Regions from separate parts of the Allobosea sp. UC22_33 genome, predicted to be linked through region 2. Evidence: riboswitches for the same ligand, from Rfam matches in the RefSeq annotation. Region 2 holds a riboswitch; each other region holds the start of a gene.
The links. Region 2 has a riboswitch for cobalamin ahead of ACFJGT_RS01135 (CbtB domain-containing protein). Riboswitches for the same ligand answer to the same signal wherever they lie in the genome.
Positions count from the first base shown of each region.

Region 1: another riboswitch for cobalamin. It lies ahead of ACFJGT_RS06820 (ABC transporter substrate-binding protein); the one in region 2 lies ahead of ACFJGT_RS01135 (CbtB domain-containing protein).
Region 3: another riboswitch for cobalamin. It lies ahead of ACFJGT_RS00525 (TonB-dependent receptor plug domain-containing protein); the one in region 2 lies ahead of ACFJGT_RS01135 (CbtB domain-containing protein).

Region 1 is NZ_CP170556.1:1,430,334-1,436,245, reverse strand. Features, by position in the region: gene ACFJGT_RS06830 (ABC transporter ATP-binding protein) at 1-678, opposite strand, end outside; gene ACFJGT_RS06825 (FecCD family ABC transporter permease) at 689-1,732, opposite strand; gene ACFJGT_RS06820 (ABC transporter substrate-binding protein) at 1,729-2,766, opposite strand; cobalamin riboswitch at 2,981-3,193, opposite strand; gene ACFJGT_RS06815 (mandelate racemase/muconate lactonizing enzyme family protein) at 3,229-4,407, opposite strand; gene ACFJGT_RS06810 (M81 family metallopeptidase) at 4,419-5,906, opposite strand.
Region 2 is NZ_CP170556.1:233,704-239,615, reverse strand. Features, by position in the region: gene ACFJGT_RS01150 (MgtC/SapB family protein) at 1-496, opposite strand, end outside; gene cobO (cob(I)yrinic acid a,c-diamide adenosyltransferase) at 524-1,132, opposite strand; gene cobU (bifunctional adenosylcobinamide kinase/adenosylcobinamide-phosphate guanylyltransferase) at 1,146-1,652, opposite strand; cobalamin riboswitch at 1,776-1,977, shown strand; gene ACFJGT_RS01135 (CbtB domain-containing protein) at 2,014-2,190, shown strand; gene ACFJGT_RS01130 (CbtA family protein) at 2,203-2,943, shown strand; gene ACFJGT_RS01125 (DUF1636 domain-containing protein) at 2,952-3,341, shown strand; gene cobW (cobalamin biosynthesis protein CobW) at 3,346-4,401, shown strand; gene cobN (cobaltochelatase subunit CobN) at 4,411-5,912, shown strand, end outside.
Region 3 is NZ_CP170556.1:106,719-112,630, forward strand. Features, by position in the region: gene ACFJGT_RS00505 (Bug family tripartite tricarboxylate transporter substrate binding protein) at 1-631, shown strand, start outside; gene ACFJGT_RS00510 (tripartite tricarboxylate transporter TctB family protein) at 702-1,196, shown strand; gene ACFJGT_RS00515 (tripartite tricarboxylate transporter permease) at 1,200-2,720, shown strand; gene ACFJGT_RS00520 (GntR family transcriptional regulator) at 2,727-3,443, opposite strand; cobalamin riboswitch at 3,561-3,760, shown strand; gene ACFJGT_RS00525 (TonB-dependent receptor plug domain-containing protein) at 3,882-4,247, shown strand; gene ACFJGT_RS00530 (TonB-dependent receptor plug domain-containing protein) at 4,234-5,829, shown strand; gene ACFJGT_RS00535 (ABC transporter substrate-binding protein) at 5,826-5,912, shown strand, end outside.

The DNA of each region.
Region 1 (5,912 bases), 1.2 Mb from region 2:
CTCTGCCGTCAGCACCTCTTCCGGCGCGCCGGCCGCCTGCAGGCGCCCGTCATGCAGCAAGGCGATCTCGTCGCAGAACATGGCGGCGAGGTTCAGATCGTGCAGCGCCATGATGCAGGTGATGCCGAGGCGGCGGACCAGGCTGAGGATCGAGAGCTGGTGCTGGATGTCGAGATGATTGGTCGGCTCGTCCAGGATCAGCTCGCTCGGCTCCTGCGCCAGCGCACGGGCGATATGGACGCGCTGACGCTCTCCGCCTGAGAGCGTGTGCCAGAATTGATCGTGCCGCTCGGTGAGCCCGACCCGCGCCAGCGCCTCGTTGACGGCGGCCTCGTCGGCATCGTTCCAGGAGGCGAGCGCAGCACGATGCGGCGTGCGGCCGAGGCGAACGACATCGCAGACGGAGAGCTGGATCTCGGTCGTCGCCTGCTGCTCGACGAAGGCGAGGCGGCGGGCGAGATCGCGACGCGGTACGGCGGCGATGTCGTTGCCATCGAGCGTGACGACGCCGCTCGCGACATTGCGCAGGCGGCAGAGCAACCGGAGCAGGCTCGATTTGCCCGAGCCGTTCGGGCCGATCAGGCCGAGTACGCGACCGGGCGCCGCTTCCAGCGTCACGCCATCGACGATCATCCGGCCGCCGACACCCCAGCGGACCTCGCGGGTCGCGAGCGTCATGCCGGCCTCCTCATTGCGGTCTCCTGGCTCTGTAGAGGATCAGCGCGAAGACGGGGGCACCGAACAGGGCCGTCACCACGCCGATGGGCAGGATCTGCTGGGGGATCAGGACGCGGGAGAGGATATCCGCGAGGATCATGAAGATCGCGCCGATGACGAGGCAAGCCGGCAGCAGGCGGGCATGGCCCGAGCCGACGAGGAAGCGCGCGGCATGGGGAATGATCAGCCCGACGAAGCCGACCGTGCCGACGATCGAGACCATCACCGCCGTCATCACGGCCGTCGTGGCGAAGAGCACGACCTTCACCCGCGTCACCGCGACGCCGAGCGAGGCCGCGGCATCGACGCCGAAGGCGAAGGCGTCGAGCACCTTGGCGTGCAGCATGCAGATGCCGAAGCCGATGAAGGCGACCGGTGCCGCCATCCAGATGTCAGGCCAGCGCACGCCGCCGAAATTGCCGAGCAGCCAGAACATGACGCCCCGCGCCTGCTCGGCGCTGGCGAGCGTCGTCACGATCGTCGCCGTCGCGGCATTGAAGAGCTGGGAGGTGGCGACGCCAGCGAGGATGACGCGGTCGCTCGCGCCCCCTGCCCCCGCTGCCAAGAGCGCGACGACGACGAGCGCGGCGCAGGAGCCGATGAAGGCGCCGGCCGAGAGCGAGAGCACGGCACCGCCGATGCTGATTCCGAGAATGAGCACCGCCACGGCGCCGGTCGAGGCACCCGCCGAGATGCCGAGGATATAGGGCTCGGCCAGCGGATTGCGCAGCAGCGCCTGCAGGATCGCGCCCGACAGGGCGAGCGCGCCGCCGCATAAGCCTGCCATCAGCGCGCGGCTCAGGCGATAATCGAAGATCACGCCTTGCTGGATCGCGCTGACAGGGAAGTCGAGATCGAACAGCCCGTTGCCGAGCGCCTTCAGGGCCGTGTCGAGCGGGATGCGCATCTCGCCGATCGTCACCGCCAGCGCGACCGAGAAGGTCAGCGCCAGCAGCGAGGCCAGCGCGATGCCGATCCGCGCCGGCCAGTTCGGCCCATGGGCGGCGTGGCTCAACGCGAGATCCCGAAGCCGGCGATCGCCTTGGCGAGCGTCTCGATGCCGTCGACCGTGTCGAGCCCGGCGCGGGTCGCGCCGACATCCATGATGACGATGCGGCCATTCTTCACGGCGTCGAGCTTGCTGGCGACCGGGTCGGTCTTCAGGAACTCCAGCTTCTTCTCGATATCGTCGGCCGGGAAGCGGCGGCGATCCATCTTCACGGTGACGATCACGGCCGGATTGGCGGCGGCGATGCTTTCCCAGCCCACCAGCGGCCATTCCTCGTTGGTCGCGATGATGTTGCGGGCGCCGAGCTTCGACAGGATATAGGCGGGCACGCCGTTCTTGCCGGCCATGAAACCGTCGCCCTTGATGTCCTTGCTGGAGAACCAGACGACGACCGGCACGTCCTGCGCCTTCAGCTTGGCGACCTGCCCGACCGCCTTGTCCTCGCGCGCCTTGAGCTCTGCGATAAGCTTGTCGGCCCGGTCGGCGACATCGAAGATTTCGCCGAACTCGCGGATGTTGCGATAGACCAGCTCCATCGTGAACATCTGCGTGCGCACGCCGTCGCCGGCGCCGGAATTATCCTTGCCGACGCAATCGGTCGGCGAAACGTAACTCGGCACCTTCACCTTGGCGAACTGGTCGCGCTTGCCGACGATGCCGTTGGGCCCGACATGCCATTCGAACATCGCGGTGACGAGATCGGGCTCCTGCGCCAGCACGGCCTCGAAGCTCGGATCGTTGTCGGCGAGGCGCTTCACCTTGGCATTGACCGCCTCATAGGGCTTGGCCACCGGCGAAAACCAGACCGCCGTGCCGACGACGCGGTCGCCGAGGCCGAGCGCATAGAGAATTTCGGTCTGCGTCTGGCCGATCGCGACAACGCGCTTGGGCGCGGCGTTGAAGGTGATCGTTTCGCGGCAATTCTCCAGCGTCAGCGGATATTTGGTCGGCGCCGCGCTGGCCGTGCCTGCGGCGAGAGCTCCGAACAGCGCGGCGGCCGAGAGGCGGAACAGGTGATTCAACGGGCGCGCAGCCGGCATCGAGGCTATCCGAAATGTAACAATGTTGCATTTCTGATAGAGTGCGCGGCAGGCAGCCGTCAAGCCGCGCTGAGCGGCCTGAGTGGTGGTCTTCGTGAACATGAGTTTCATCGCTCCCCGAGATGACGGCCGGGGCAGCTTTGGGCATGTGGGGCGGGAGGCTGGCCGCAAGGGTCGCCATCGACACACAGGCTTCGGAACACCCCGTCCGAAAGACGTCTTCAACGACCGGGGCAGGTCTCCTGGCTCGCGGGTCGATGCCTGTTCCGCCCGGCCTTCCCGGCGCGTCTGGCGCCAGTGGACGATGGGTGGAGAGCTCGCCGCTTACAGTTGCGGGGGCAGCCTCGGCATTTGCGCGTGGCGCGCAGCACCGAATTCCCTCTTAGCTCCGGGAGCAACCCGGAGAACCTCGATCGGCGCCCACCCTATAAGGGTGCGGCGCTGCGTCAAGCGGACATCGTGTCAGAGGCTCGGCGTGCTGTAGAGCCGCTTGCCGCCCACGGATATCTCGACCTCCTGAAGGTAGCCGCGCAATGCGGTCGTCGCGACCTCGATGCCGAGGCCGGGCGCATCGGGGGCGGCGACCTGCCCGTTCGCGTCGCGCTCCAGATGGTTGGCGGAGATCGCGGTCGCGAGCGGCTTCGGCATCGCCGGATATTCGCAGATCTCGTGATCGGCCAGGCCGGCATAGGGCTGGAGCGAGGCCGAGAGCGCCAGATGCGAGGTGAAGGTGTGGTTGACGAAGGTCACGCCCTTGGCGACCGCATAATCCGCCACCGCCTTGGACGGGCCGATGCCGCCGATCCGGCCGCAATCGATCTGGACATAGCCGATGCCGCCATAATCGATGAGCTGTCGGGCCATCGACTCGTTATGGGCGCCCTCCCCGCCGGCCAAACGGACCTTGGGGCTGCGCTTCGCGAGGGCGCCATAGGCTTCGAGCGCGCTGGCGTGGAAGGGCTCCTCGAACCAGAGCGCGTTGGCCTTCTCCATCGCCGGCAAGCGGGCGGCGGCGCGCGCGACATCCTCGATGAAGATCTGTCCGGTATCGACCAGCAGGATGCCGTCCTGCCCCAACCCCTCGCGGGCTGCGACGAAATGCTCGGCATCGGCCTCGACGCTGCCGCGCCCGATCGGCCCCCAGCCAAACTTGGCGGCGCGGAAGCTGCGCTTCCGCGCATCGCGGGCGCGTTCGAGGGTCTCCTGCGCCGTGTCGCCGAAGAGGACCGAGGCATAGGGCGTCTTGGGGTGGCTTTTCGCGTATCCGAGCAGGCGCCAGACCGGCTCGGAGCGCATCTTGCCGAGGATGTCCCAGAGCGCCATCTCGACGCCGGAGAAGGTATGCGGCGCCTGCAGCAGGTCCATCGAGTTATAGGCGACGGCCGCCGCGATGCGGGCGATGTCCTCCGGGCTCTCCAGATTCTGGCCGAGCACGGAATCGGCCACCGGCCGGCAGACGCCATGCGACATCGGGCAGATGAAGGCGGCGATGGAGGGCAATGGCGCCGCCTCGCATTCGCCCCAGCCGACATGGCCGCCGGCGGCGACCCTGACCAGAAGCGCATCCTGGCTGCCATCGGCCTCGTCAGTGACGACGGGCATGGCGAGATAGAAGAAATCGACGGCCTCGATCCTGGGCACGGGTCCTCTCCTCACAGTTCGTAGATCGTGGCGCGGGGCGCGAAGGTGACGCCCTCGTCGAGCGGGTAGATCGGCCGGGCGCAGATGGTGTGGCCGAGGCTCTTCAGGTTGGCGGATGTCGCGCCGGGCGCGTCGATGTTGAAATTCCGCGCGCACCACTGGTCGAACATGCGGAATTCGGTGTGGGGCGACTTCACCACGATCAGGTCGAAATCGGTCGGGTCGATACCGTTGGCGTAGTACATCGCGCGGTCGAACAGGCTGACCGACCGGCTCATCACGACGACGGTGACATTGTCCCAGGTCAGCACGGCGGTCGGCCCGGCACTGAGCGGTGCCTTCATCGTCTCCAGCGCGGCTTCGCCATCGGAGAGCAGCTTGACCTTGGCTTTCACCGGCATCGGTGGGAAGCGCGCGGGATCGATCGAGCCGCCGAGCGCGACCTCGATCGTGGCGCCGACGCCGGCCTTGTGGGCGGCTGCCGCTGCCGGCGCATCGACGATCTGGGCCAGCACGCGCTTGCCATAGCCGGCCTCGCGCAAAGCGGCGAGGATGGCGTTGCTGTCGCCCGAGGCGCCGGAGGAGGTCGCGTCGGCGGCATCGGTGAAGATCACCGGGCCGTCGATGCTGCGGGCCTGGGCGATGGCGCGGTCAAGCGGGACGAGCTTGCCTTGCATGCGGAAGCGCAAGGGCCAGAACTCCTCGGCGAGCCGGACCGCCTCGCGCTCGGCCGTCTCCCTGTCGCCATCGGTGAGGATCAGCACCTGCGAGCAGAGCTCGGGCACGTCGGTGAAGGGGTTGCCGATCATGATGCCGGCCGCGAGCGCCCGCCCCTCCTCCTCCAGCCGGCGGCATTCGGCGAGAAGCTCGCCATAGCAGCCGGTCTTGGTGATGAGCTCGTCGCCGCGCACCAGGGCCGGGATGACGACGCGGGCGGCGACGGGCCGGATACCGCCGGCCATCAGCTTCAGCAGCAGTTCGGCGGCGCGGCGGCCGGTATCGGCGAAATCGACATGGGGGTAAGTCCAGTAGATCGCGAAGCCGTCCACGTTGCGCAGCATCCGGTCGGTCAGGATGCCGTGCAGGTCGAGCGAGATGACGATCGGCATGTCCGGGCCGACGCGCTGGCGCAGCTTCTCCAGCAGGTAGCCTTCGGGGTCGAGTTCGCCATCGGCACCCATCGCGCCATGGAGCGAGACATAGATGCCGTCGATGCGGTCGAGCTTCGCGAAGATGGCAGTGAGGATTTCCTCGGAGAGCTTCTCCCAGCCTGTGGCCGAGAGCGGGCCGGCGCTGCCGGAGCGCGCGCAGATCGTCGGCACGATCTCGATATCAGGCCTCGCCTCGAAGACCGCGAGCGCGCCGCCGAGTTCCTGGTTCTGGCCGCGCTGGACGTAGAGGCCGTCGCCATGGTGGATCAGGAAGTTCTCGTAATGCGACGGCAGCGGGTTGAAGGAGGAGATCTCCTGCTTGCAGTCGGCGATCAGGATGCGCTTCATCGGGCG
Region 2 (5,912 bases):
CGCGGCCGGCCCGACGCTCGACCGAGTGATCGATGACGAGCAGGACGAGCGCGAGGAGCGTGGCCGACAGCACGATCGCATGATCGCCGAGGCCGGCGGCGCAGCCGAGCGCGGCCGTGACCCATATGGCGGCCGCCGTGGTCAATCCCGTCGGCGTCGCATGGCCGCGGCGCAGAACAATGACGCCCGCGCCCAGGAAGCCGATCCCGGTCAACACGCCCTGGACGACGCGGCTGGCGGCGTCAGATTCGTTCGGTTCGCTGAAGATCGTCGCCGCGGCGGCCGTGCCAAGCCCGACCAGACCGAAGGTGCGGATCCCGGCCGCACGCTGCTTGTTGGTCCGTTCCCAGCCGACGACGATGCCGGCCGCCATCCCGGCCAGCAGCCTGAGCAGCAGATCCAGCTCTCCCCACAGAAAACCACTCATGGCCCACCCCCGAAAACGATGATCGAGGGCATGAACGCGCGAGGGCCGTTCGCGTTCGTTCTGCGGCAAAGGACCGGCAGCCGGCGAGGCAGCCTGCTAGAACTCGATCCCCAGCTGCGCCTTCACGCCGGCCGCAAAGTGATGCTTCACCAGCGTCATCTCGGTGACGAGATCGGCCGCCTCGATCAGCTCCGGCTTGGCATTGCGGCCCGTGACCACGACGTGCAGGTCAGGCCTGCGGGCAGACAGTGTCGCGACGACCTCCGCGAGCGGCAGGTAATCGTAGCGCAGGGCGATGTTGAGCTCGTCCAGCACCAGCAATCTGATCTCCGGATCGGCCATCAGCTCCCTGGCCTTGGCGAAGGCGCGCTCGGCGGCGGCGATGTCGCGGGCCTTGTCCTGCGTCTCCCAGGTGAAGCCCTCGCCCATGCTGTGCCAGCTCACCTGATCGCCAAAGGCTTCGAGCGCCCGACGCTCGCCGGTCGACCAGGCGCCCTTGATGAACTGCACCACGCCGATGCGCCAGCCATGGCCGAGCGCGCGCAGGATCAGCCCGAAAGCCGCGGTCGACTTGCCCTTGCCGGGGCCGGTATTGACGATGAGAAGGCCCTTCTCGACCGTCTTGGAGGCGACCTCGGCGTCCTGCACCGCCTTGCGCTTCTCCATCTTCGCCTTGTGGCGGGCGGCGTCATCGGTATCGGTCATCACTTCGCTCGTGTCACTTCACCTGCATCGGCAATCCGGCGACCATGAAGACCACGCGGCCGGCGCGCGCGGCAAGCGCCTGATGCAATCGTCCAGCCTCGTCGCGGAAGCGGCGGGCGAGCGCATTATCCGGCACGATGCCGAGGCCGACCTCGTTGCCGACCAGCACGAGCGGGCCAAAAACCCGCTCACAGGTAGAGATGAGAGCCGTCGTGGCAGCGACGGTGTCGCGCTCGGCCAGGATGAGGTTGGTCAGCCAAAGCGTCAGGCAATCGACGAGAACCGGCCGACCGGCGGGCATCGCAGCGATCGCCTCGGGAAGGTCGAGCGGAGCATCGACCGTATCCCAGCCGGACGGCCTGCGCGCGCGGTGCGTGGCGATCCGCTCCCGCATCTCGTCGTCATAGGCCTGAGCGGTGGCGATATAGGCCCAGGGCGCGGGCAGCGTTTCGATCAGCCCTTCGGCATAGCGGCTCTTGCCCGAGCGCGCGCCGCCCAGGACGAGGGTGAGATGACGCATTTCCCGAGGCATACCATTCGCCATGTTCCCGAGCCCCATCGCGCGAAACGCCGCTACGCGGCTCTCCGAGATCAAGGTTCGCAAGGAGTGGAGCGTCTGCATTGCACAGCAGCACGACGAAGGCTAATGATCGTCGCTGACGGTGCCTCCGCGAGGAGGTGAAAAGGGAACGCGGTGCGGGCTTGCTTTGCCCAATGCCGCGGCTGCCCCCGCAACTGTAAGCGGATGTCCTTCGCCATCGGCCACTGGAGCGCTCGCTCCGGGAAGGCGGCAAAGGGCGCGAAGTCCGCGAGCCAGGAGACCTGCCGTCGACCCGCAGAGATCCAACCGGCTGCCGGCGGGGCGGCCACGGAGAACGCATATGAACACCGTTTCGGTTTCCACCCCCAAACTCAGCGTTTCGGAACGCGTCAAGGCGGTTACCGCCGCGCTCGTGATCGGCATCGCGCTGATCTACACGACCGGCTTCGCGGCCTCGACCGACGTCCACAACGCCGCGCACGATACCCGCCACGGCCTCGCCTTTCCCTGCCACTGAGGGAAAGCACCCATGGTCACGCGTGTTCTCACGGTCAGCATTCTGGCCGGGCTTCTGGCTGGCTTGATCGTCGCCGCCCTGCAGAATGTCACCACCACCCCGCTGATCCTCAAGGCCGAGACCTATGAGGCGGCGCTCGCGCTGAAAGCGCCGACGCTCGCCGCCTTCGACGGCGAGGCGAAACTCATCCTGGCGCATGGCCCGGCCGGCGATGCGCCCGGCCACGACCATGCCGAATGGAAGCCGCAGGATGGCCTCCAGCGGACGCTCTTCACCAGCGCCGTGACGATCGCGACCGCGATCGGCTTCGCAGGCTTGCTGCTCGCCGGCATGATCGCGGCCGGTGACAGGATCGACCAGCGCAGCGCGCTCGTCTGGGGTGCCTGCGGCTTTCTCGCGCTCGGGCTCGCGCCGGCGATGGGACTGGCTCCCGAACTGCCGGGCGCTGCCTCCGCTGCATTGGAGCAGCGCCAGCTCTGGTGGCTCTGGACCGCCATCGCCACCGCGATCGGACTGTTCCTGTTCCTGCGCTTCGAGCAGCCCTGGCTCAAGCTTGTGGCCATCGTCCTGATCCTGCTGCCGCATGTCGTCGGCGCCCCGCACCCGGCCGCGCCGGAGAGCAAGGTTCCGGCCGAGGTCGCCGCGCATTTCGCGTCGCTCTCGCTCGGCATCCAGGCCGCGCTCTGGCTCGCCACTGCCTTCATGGTCGGCGTGCTCTGGCCCTGGGCGAGCCGCCGGGCCGCTGAAGCCTGAGGCAAGCCATGTCCGAGGGCGACCTCACCATCCATGTCTGCACGGCCTGCCGCCGCGCCCGCGCCGATCTCCCGGAGGGTTACGACCAACCGGGACTGGCGCTGGCCGAGCGCCTCGCCGCGCAGCTCGCAGCCAAGGGCAGCACGATCCCCGTGCTGCCCGTCGAATGCCTCGCCGTCTGCAAGCGGCCCTGCACCATCGCGCTAAGCGCCGATGGCAAATGGACCTATCTGATCGGCGATCTCGACACCGACACCCATCTCGACGAGATCGTCGGCGCGGCGGAGGCCTATGCCGCCAGCGCCAACGGCATCGTTCCCTGGAAAGAGCGGCCCCAGTCCTTCCGCAAGGGCGTGGTCGCGCGCGTGCCGCCTTTGCCGGCGCGCCAGCAAGGATGACATCATGAACGCTCCGCAGAATACGAACCTGGGCAAGGTCCCTTGCACGATCATCACCGGCTTCCTCGGCGCCGGGAAGACGACGCTGGTGCGCCATCTCCTCGAGAACGCGCAGGGCAAGAAGCTCGCCGTGCTCGTCAACGAGTTCGGCGATCTCGGCTTCGACGGCGAATTCCTGAAGGGCTGCGGCATCGCCGGCTGCAGCGACGAGGACGTGGTCGAGCTGCCGAACGGCTGCATCTGCTGCACCGTCGCCGATGATTTCGTGCCGGCGCTGGAAAAGCTGCTCAACCGGCCGAACCCGCCCGAGCACATCCTGATCGAGACCTCCGGCCTCGCCCTGCCGAAGCCGCTGGTCCAGGCCTTCAACTGGCCGGCGATCCGCTCGCGGGTCACCGTCGACGGCGTCATCGCGGTGGTCGACGGCCCGGCGGTGGCCGAGGGCCAGTTCGCCGATGATCCCGAGGCGCTTGCCGCGCAGAAGGCTGCCGACGCCTCGGTCGATCACGACAACCCGCTGGAAGAGGTGTTTGAGGACCAGATCCTCTGCGCCGACCTGATCCTGCTCAACAAGAGCGATCTCGTCGACGAGGCCGGCCGCGCCCGCGTCAAGGCCGAGATCGCCGAGCATCTGCCCAAGGCGATCAAGATCGTCGAGACCTCCCATGGCAAGGTCGAGCCGGCGCTGATCGTCGGCCTCGGTGCCGCTGCCGAGAGCGATCTCGCCGCCCGCCCCTCGCATCACGGCGAGGGCGAGCATGACCACGACCATGACGATTTCGACTCGGTCGCCGTCCCGCTCCCGGCCGGCTTGTCACCCGAGGAGCTCACGGCGCGCGTCGCCAGGGCGGCCGAGGCCGAGGGCGTGCTGCGGCTGAAGGGCTTCACCGCCGTGCCGGGCAAGCCGATGCGGCTCGTCGTGCAGGGCGTGGGCCGGCGCGTCGGCCATCACTTCGACCGGGCCTGGGGCGCGAGCGAAGCGCGCGACGGGCGCCTCACCGTGATCGGCCTCAAGGGCTTCGATCTCAAGGCCGTGGAAGCGGCTCTCGCGGGGGCGTAACATCGGCCGATGCACCTTCTCCCAACCAGCGAGATCAGGCTCGACGACGGCGAAGACGCAGTCGATCTCGCCCTGCCGCCGGGAGATGTGCTCGTCCTGTCCTTCACCGACAGCGACCTTTCGGCGCTGGCGGCGGCGGCCCGTACGCATGCGGAACCTTTGTCGTCATGGTCGGGCGCGTCCCGACCATCCACGTCTCCTTTCGGCGAGGACGATGCTCAAGGCGTGGATGCTCGCCACAAGGGCGAGCATGACGGACGAAGCCTATCCGTCCGCCTCGCGCCGCTCCGACGCTTGAAGCACCCGCTCTCGGTCGATTTCCTGATCGAGAAGACGGCGGCGCAATGCCGCTTCGTGCTGCTGCGCTGCCTCGGCGGGCTCGACTATTGGCGCTATGGCATTGAGCAGTTCGGCATCGCCTGTCGCGAGCGGGGCATTCCGCTCGCGATCCTGCCCGGCGACGAGCGCGACGATCCCCGGCTCGGCGAGCATGCCACGGTGCCGGCTGAATTCGCGGACGAGCTGCTGGCCTATTTTCAGGCCGGTGGCGGCGCCGAGAACATGCGGCGATTGCTGGGGCGGATAAGGCTTTATCTGACAGAGATTCAACCCTCATCCGACCCGGCTTCGCCGGGCCACCTTCTCCCCCAAGGGGAGAAGAACGAAGCGGGTCGCTTTGCTCCCCTCCCACTCCCATCATTCTTCGCGCTCGGCCCCAGCGACACTCCCCTGCCCTGGCGCGAGGCGCTCGCCGCACTGCCCCCCGACAAGCCGCTCGTCCCGATCCTGCTTTATCGCTCCGGCGTCGCGGCTGGCGACACCGCCATGGGCGAAGCCATCGCGACCACGCTCGCATCGCGCGGCCTCGCCGCGCTCCCGCTCGCGTTGACCAGCCTCAAGGACCCCGCCGTTACGGCCGAGCTCGCCGCGCTGATCGCGACACGCAAGCCGGCGCTGATCGTCACCACCACCGCCTTCTCCGCCCGCGAAGGCGGTGATTTCGTGCTCGACGGCGCCGATTGCCCGATCCTGCAAGCCGTGCCGGTCGGCAGCCCACGCGAGGCCTGGGAAGCCTCGCCGCGCGGCCTCTCCGCCGCCGATCTCGCGATGCAGGTCGCCCTGCCGGAATTCGATGGACGGATCGGCGCCGTTCCCGTGGCTTTTAAGGCGGACGAGACCGATCCGGCTACCGGCCTTTCCCTACGTCGACTGGTGCCCAACCCCGAGGGGATCAATGCGCTCGCCGACCTGACGGAGGGCTGGATCACGCTCGCGCGGAAGCCCGTGGCCGAGCGAAAACTGGCGCTGGTGATGTCGGATTATCCCGCCCGTGGCGGTCGCGCCGGCTTCGCCGTCGGGCTCGATACGCCGGCGAGCGTGACGGCGATCCGCGCATTGCTGGCGGAGGCGGGGTATGAGGTCCGCGCCTCCACCGACACCTTCTCGCCGGTCATCCCGGGCGACCAAAGGGAGACCCGGGATCCATGCCTGAACCTTTCCGAGCGGCGTTC
Region 3 (5,912 bases), 130 kb from region 2:
GGACACGACGCCGCTGCTGCGCCTGACCAACGAGTACAACGCCATCGCCGTGCCCGCGAACTCGCCGATCAAGACGCCGGCGGACTTCATCGCCGCGCTCAAGGCCGATCCCGGCGCGCTCTCCGTCGGCGGCGGCTCGGCCGGCGGCGCCGACCATGTCATGCTGGCGCTGCTGGCCAAGCATGCCGGCGCGCCTGTCGGCAAGATCAACTTCGTCGCCTTCTCCGGCGGCGAGATCCTGGCCGCGCTCGGCGGCGGCAAGATCAAGGCGGCGATCTCCGGCGCCTCGGAATTCCGCGCCTTCGCCGAATCCGGCCGCATCCGCATCATCGCGACCTCCGGCCCGACGCGGGTCGAGGGTCTGAACGCTCCGACGCTGAAGGAGGCCGGCATTCCGGTCGAGGTCGGCAACTGGCGCGGCTTCGTCGGCGCGCCCGGCATGAGCGACGCCGCCAAGAAGACCTGGCTCGACCGCTTCGCCAAGCTCCACGCCACCAAGGAGTGGAAGGAGACGCTGAAGACGCAGGGCTGGGAGGACGCCTATCTGCCGGGCGACGCCTTCAACGATTTCCTCAAGAGCGAGGAAGCGAACTGGACCAGCGCGCTCAAGGAAGTCGGCATTCTGAAATAGCCTCCGTCGAAGCCGGGCGGCGCGTCATAGTGCGCCGCCCGCCATCCATCGCGAAGGGCGGGCAAGGCAGATGTCGTCGACGAAGACCAATTCCGTAGCGTCAGGCGGCGGACGGCCCTGGTGGCTCGGGCTCGCCATCATGGTCATGGGCGCGCTTTGGCTCAACGGCGCGCGCAGCATCGCCTCGACCACCAACTATGTCGGCGTCGGGCCGGCGGCGATCGTGCTCGCCGTCGGGCTCGGCCTCGTCCTGCTCGGCTTCCTGCTGATCGTGCAGGCGCTGAAGGGACAGCTCGCGCCACCCAGTGAGGACGAGGAAGAGGCGCCGTTCTCGCGCCCCGCCTTCCTGATGGCGCTGGCCGGCGTCGGCGTGCCCTTGCTGACCATCCGCTGGTTCGGTTTTCCCTTCAGCGCGATGCTGGCCTTCACGCTCGTGACCCATGCCTTCGGCTCGCGCCGGACTGCCCTCGATCTCGCGATCGGCGCGCTGATCGCCAGCCTCGCCTGGTTCGGCTTTTCCCGCCTCGGCATCAGCCTTGGCCCATTCTTTCCGCTGCTGGGCTAGAGCATGGACATCCTGAACCAGTTGCTTGGCGGGTTCGCGGTTGCCTTGCAGCCGATGAACCTGTTCTGGGCCTTCATCGGCTGCGGCCTCGGCACGGCGGTCGGCGTCCTGCCCGGCATCGGTCCCGCGCTGACCATCGCGCTGCTCCTGCCCGTCACCGCGCAGGTCAACCCGGCCTCCGCCTTTATCATGTTCGCCGGCATCCTCTACGGCGCGCTCTATGGCGGCTCGACCACCTCGATCCTGCTGAACACGCCGGGCGAGAGCGGCTCGGTGATGACGGCGCTCGAAGGCAACCGCATGGCCCGTCGCGGTCGCGGTGCCGCGGCACTGGCGACGGCCGCGATCGGCTCCTTCGTCGCTGGCACGATCGGCACGCTGGCGTTGACCTTCCTCGCGCCGGCCATTGCCGAGCTCGCCTTCGTCTTCGGCCCCGAGGATTATTTTGCGCTGATGATGCTGTCCTTCACCTCGGTCGCCGTGGTGATGGGGCGCTCGATGGTGCGCGGCTTCGCCGCCCTGTTCTTCGGGCTCGCGCTCGGGACGATCGGCATCGATACCCAGACCGGCCAGACCCGCATGGTCTTCGGCACGCTCGAACTGCTCGACGGCATCTCCTTCACCGTCGTTCTGGTCTCGCTCTTCGCGATCGGCGAGACCCTCTATGTCGCAAGCCGGCACAGCGCCGCGCCGGCCGCGATCAATCCGCTCTCCGGCGGCAGCTGGATGACCAAGCAGGACTGGAAGCGCTCCTGGAAACCCTGGCTGCGCGGCAGCGTCATCGGCTTCCCGATCGGTGCGCTGCCGGCGGGCGGCACGGAAATCCCGACCTTCCTGTCCTATGCACTGGAGCGCCGCCTGACCAAGCATCCGGAGGAGTTCGGGCAGGGCGCGATCGAGGGCGTCGCCGGGCCCGAGGCCGCCAACAACGCGGCGGCGGCCGGCATCCTCGTGCCGCTGCTGACGCTCGGCCTGCCCTCGACGGCGACGGCGGCCGTGCTCCTTGCCGCCTTCCAGAATTACGGGCTCCAGCCTGGCCCGCTGCTCTTCGCGACCAATCCCGACCTACTCTGGGGCCTGATTGCCTCGCTCTATATCGGCAACGTCATCCTGCTGATCCTCAACCTGCCGCTGGTCGGCATCTGGGTCAGGCTGCTGCTGATCCCCCGGCACTACATCTATGGCGGCATCGTCGTCTTCGCGATGGTCGGCGTCTGGGGCCTCTCGACCTCCTGGATGGACCTTGCGCTGATGGGCGGCCTCGGCCTCGTCGGCTATGTCGCGCGGGTCCACGACTTCCCGATCGCGCCGGCCCTGATCGGGCTGATTCTCGGCCCGCAGGCGGAAATCCAGCTTCGGCGCGCGCTCGCCGTCAGCCAGGGCGACTGGAGCGTGCTGGTCGGCACGCCGATCGCGGCGACGCTGCTCGCGATTGCGGCGCTGGTCCTGATCGTGCCGCCTTTGCTCGCCTACCGTCGCCGTCGCGCCGAGGCCGTGGGGCAATCGGCCGCTGCTGCCGGCTGAACCGGGTCAGCGCTTCCCACCGCTCCGCCGCTTGCCCGGCTGGGCGCTCTCGCTTGCGGAGAGCGCAGCCTGCAAGGCGGTGCGCGCCGCACGGATATGACGGCGCATCAAAATCTCGGCGAGTTCGCCATCGCGATGGCTGATCGCTTCGGTGATCCGCATATGCTCGCCCCAGGCCTCGCGGCCTCGCCCCGGCACGGTGGAGTGCAGGCGCCGGCACAGACGCAGGCGCGGATAGAACTGCTCGCAGAGCAGTTCGGCCAGGATCGGGTTGCCGCTGCCCTTGGCAATGCGGCGGTGGAAATCCGCCTCGGGCTCGTCCTGGAGATAGGCGCCCATCGGATTGCGCTCGATCTCGCCGCGATGGCCCCGGACCAGCGCGTCCAGCGCCGCGATCTCGGCCTCGCTCATGCTTTCGGCCGCGAGGCGGGCGGCCATGCCCTCGGTCGCCTCGCGCACGTCGAGCAGGGCGAGGAACTCGGCCGCGCTCGGCTCGGCGACGCGGGCGCCCTGGTTGGCGACGTAGGTGACGAGCCCACGCTCCTGCAGACGCCGGATCGCCTCGCGCACCGGCGCGCGGCTGACGCCGAAACGGCGCGCGATCGCAGGCTCGCTCAACTTGGCGCCGGGCGCGATCTCTCCGGAGACGATGGCGAAGGAGAGATCATCGTAGAGTTTGACGGTGACGCCCACGCTCGCGGGGGGCAAAGTCTCGGCCAGCATCGAGCGGGTGCCTATCTGCTTCTGATCGACGGAGTATAGCGCAGCCGCCGCGATTGCCGAGCCTGTTCATGGCCGCGATCGCGATACGGCAGCCGTTTGACGTCGCCACTTTTTCGCCCTACTCGGGAAACCGACGGTTCCCTCACGGGATCAAAAGGGAACGCGGTGCGGGTGGCGAGCCACCCCATGCCGCGGCTGCCCCCGCAACTGTAAGCGGCGAGCCTTTCGCCATACGCCACTGGGGCCTCGGACCTGGGAAGGCGGTGAAAGGCACAGACCCGCGAGCCAGGAGACCTGCCGTCAGCCGTGGTCACACGCGGACACGTTCGGCCGGGGTGCGCCGATCGCGGATTCGACTGTTCGCCGTCTTTCGAGCGGCTGATGGGAGATCGCGTTCGCGGTGACGTGCCACTGACGTCAACGCCCGAGGTCTCCATCGTGAACGTTTTCTCCCCGGCCGCCGGATGCGGCCGCCTGCTGTTGTCCGCTTCCTGCCTTGCCATCCTGGCCTCCGCTGGCCCGGCTTTTGCCCAGAACGCGCCCGCCACCGTGGCGCTCGACGAGATCGTCGTCAGCGCCACGGGAACGCCGACCCCGGCGCGCGAGATCGCCAGTTCCGTCACGGTGATCACCGCGAAGGAGATCGAGCAGCAGCAGCGCCGCACTCTGCCGCAGGCGCTGGCCGCCGTGCCCGGCCTCAACATCGTGCAGACCGGCGGGCCGGGCGGCCTGACCTCGGTCTTCATGCGCGGCACCAACTCCAACCACGTCAAGAATTCTGATCGACGGCATCGAGGCCAATGATCCCTCGGCGCCGAACCGTGCCTTCGATTTCGGCTCGATGCTGACCGAGGATATCGAACGCATCGAGGTGCTGCGGGGCCCGCAGAGCGGCCTCTACGGCGCCAATGCGATCGGCGGGGTCATCTCGGTGACCACGAAGCGCGGCGAAGGCCCGCCGAAGATGACGGCGCGCGTCGAGGCGGGCTCGCATGGCACATTCAGCCAGTCCGCCGGCTTCAGCGGGGGCGATGCGCGCTTCAACTATGCCTTCAACGCCAGCCATTTCCGGGCCGACGGAACCGAGGTGACGCCGCCGAACCTCGTGCCGCCCGGCCGCCGGATCAATCCGAACATCTTCGACAATTACAGCTATTCGGGGCGCCTCGGCTTCGCGCTGACGGACACGCTGACGCTGAACTGGGTCGGTCGCTACCAGGACGGCCAGCTGCGCTATACCGGCGATACCGGCTTCCCGAGCAAGCCCTCGCCCTATCGCTCCCTGCAAAACTATGCGCAGGCCTTCACCCGTGGCGAAGTGGTCTGGGACCCGCTTAGTGGGCGCTTCGTCAATACCTTCGGCGTCTCCTATTCGCGGCAGGACAGGGGAACGCGCTCGGCGTCCGCGGTAACCGGCCTGCTCGGCCTGCCCAACCAGAGCCTCGGCGAGCGCACCAAGCTCGACTGGCGCGGCAATCTCGAGATCACCAAGGGCCACAACCTGATCGCGGGCCTGCAATATGAGCGCGAGCGGCTCGACACCACGAGCCTGATCGCCTCGAACGGCAACAAGGCCGCCTATCTCGAATACCAGGGCAATATCGAGGATCGCTATTTCCTGGCGGCCAATATTCGCCACGACCATGACGACAGCTATGGCGGCCACACGACCTACCGCGTCGCGCCGGCCGTCATCATTCCCGGCACGCAGACCAAGCTGAAGGCGAGCTACGGCACCGGCTTCAAGGCGCCGACGCTGAGCGAACTCTTCATCGACTACCGCCCCGGCTACAACTTCTTCGGCAACCCGAACCTGAAGCCCGAGGAAAGCCGCGGCTGGGATCTCGGCTTCGAGCAGCCGCTCTTCGACAAGCGCCTGCAACTCGGCGCGACATGGTTCCAGAACGATATCGAGAACCTGATCGTCACCAACACCAGGCGCGATTCCTACGCCAATATCGGCAAGGCCAGGACGAAGGGCGTCGAAGCCTTCGCCGCGCTGGAAATCTCGCCGCAGTTCCGCATCCGCGCCGACTACACCTTCACCCTCGCCAAGGACGAGGTCGCCAGGCAGGAACTGCTGCGCCGGCCGCGCCACAAGGCGAGCATGACCGCGACCTGGACGCCGACCGACAAGCTCAGCCTCTCGGCGACGCTGATCCATATCGGTTCATGGGTCGACGGCAACCGCGACTTCTCGGTCCCGCGCATGCGGGCGAAGGGCGCGACGCTGGTCAATCTCGCCGCCGAATACAAGGCGACCGACAAGGTGACGGTGTTCGGGCGGGTCGATAACCTCTTCGACAAGCGCTGGGAGAATCCGGTCGGCTTCCTCGTGCCGGGCCTCGGCGTCTTCGGCGGTATCAAGGTGGCCATCGGCGGATGACGTTTCCTCGGGTCCTGCGGCTCCTGCGCGGAGCCTGCCTGATCGCCGTCGCGCTCTCGGGCGCGATGGCATCCGGCTCGGCC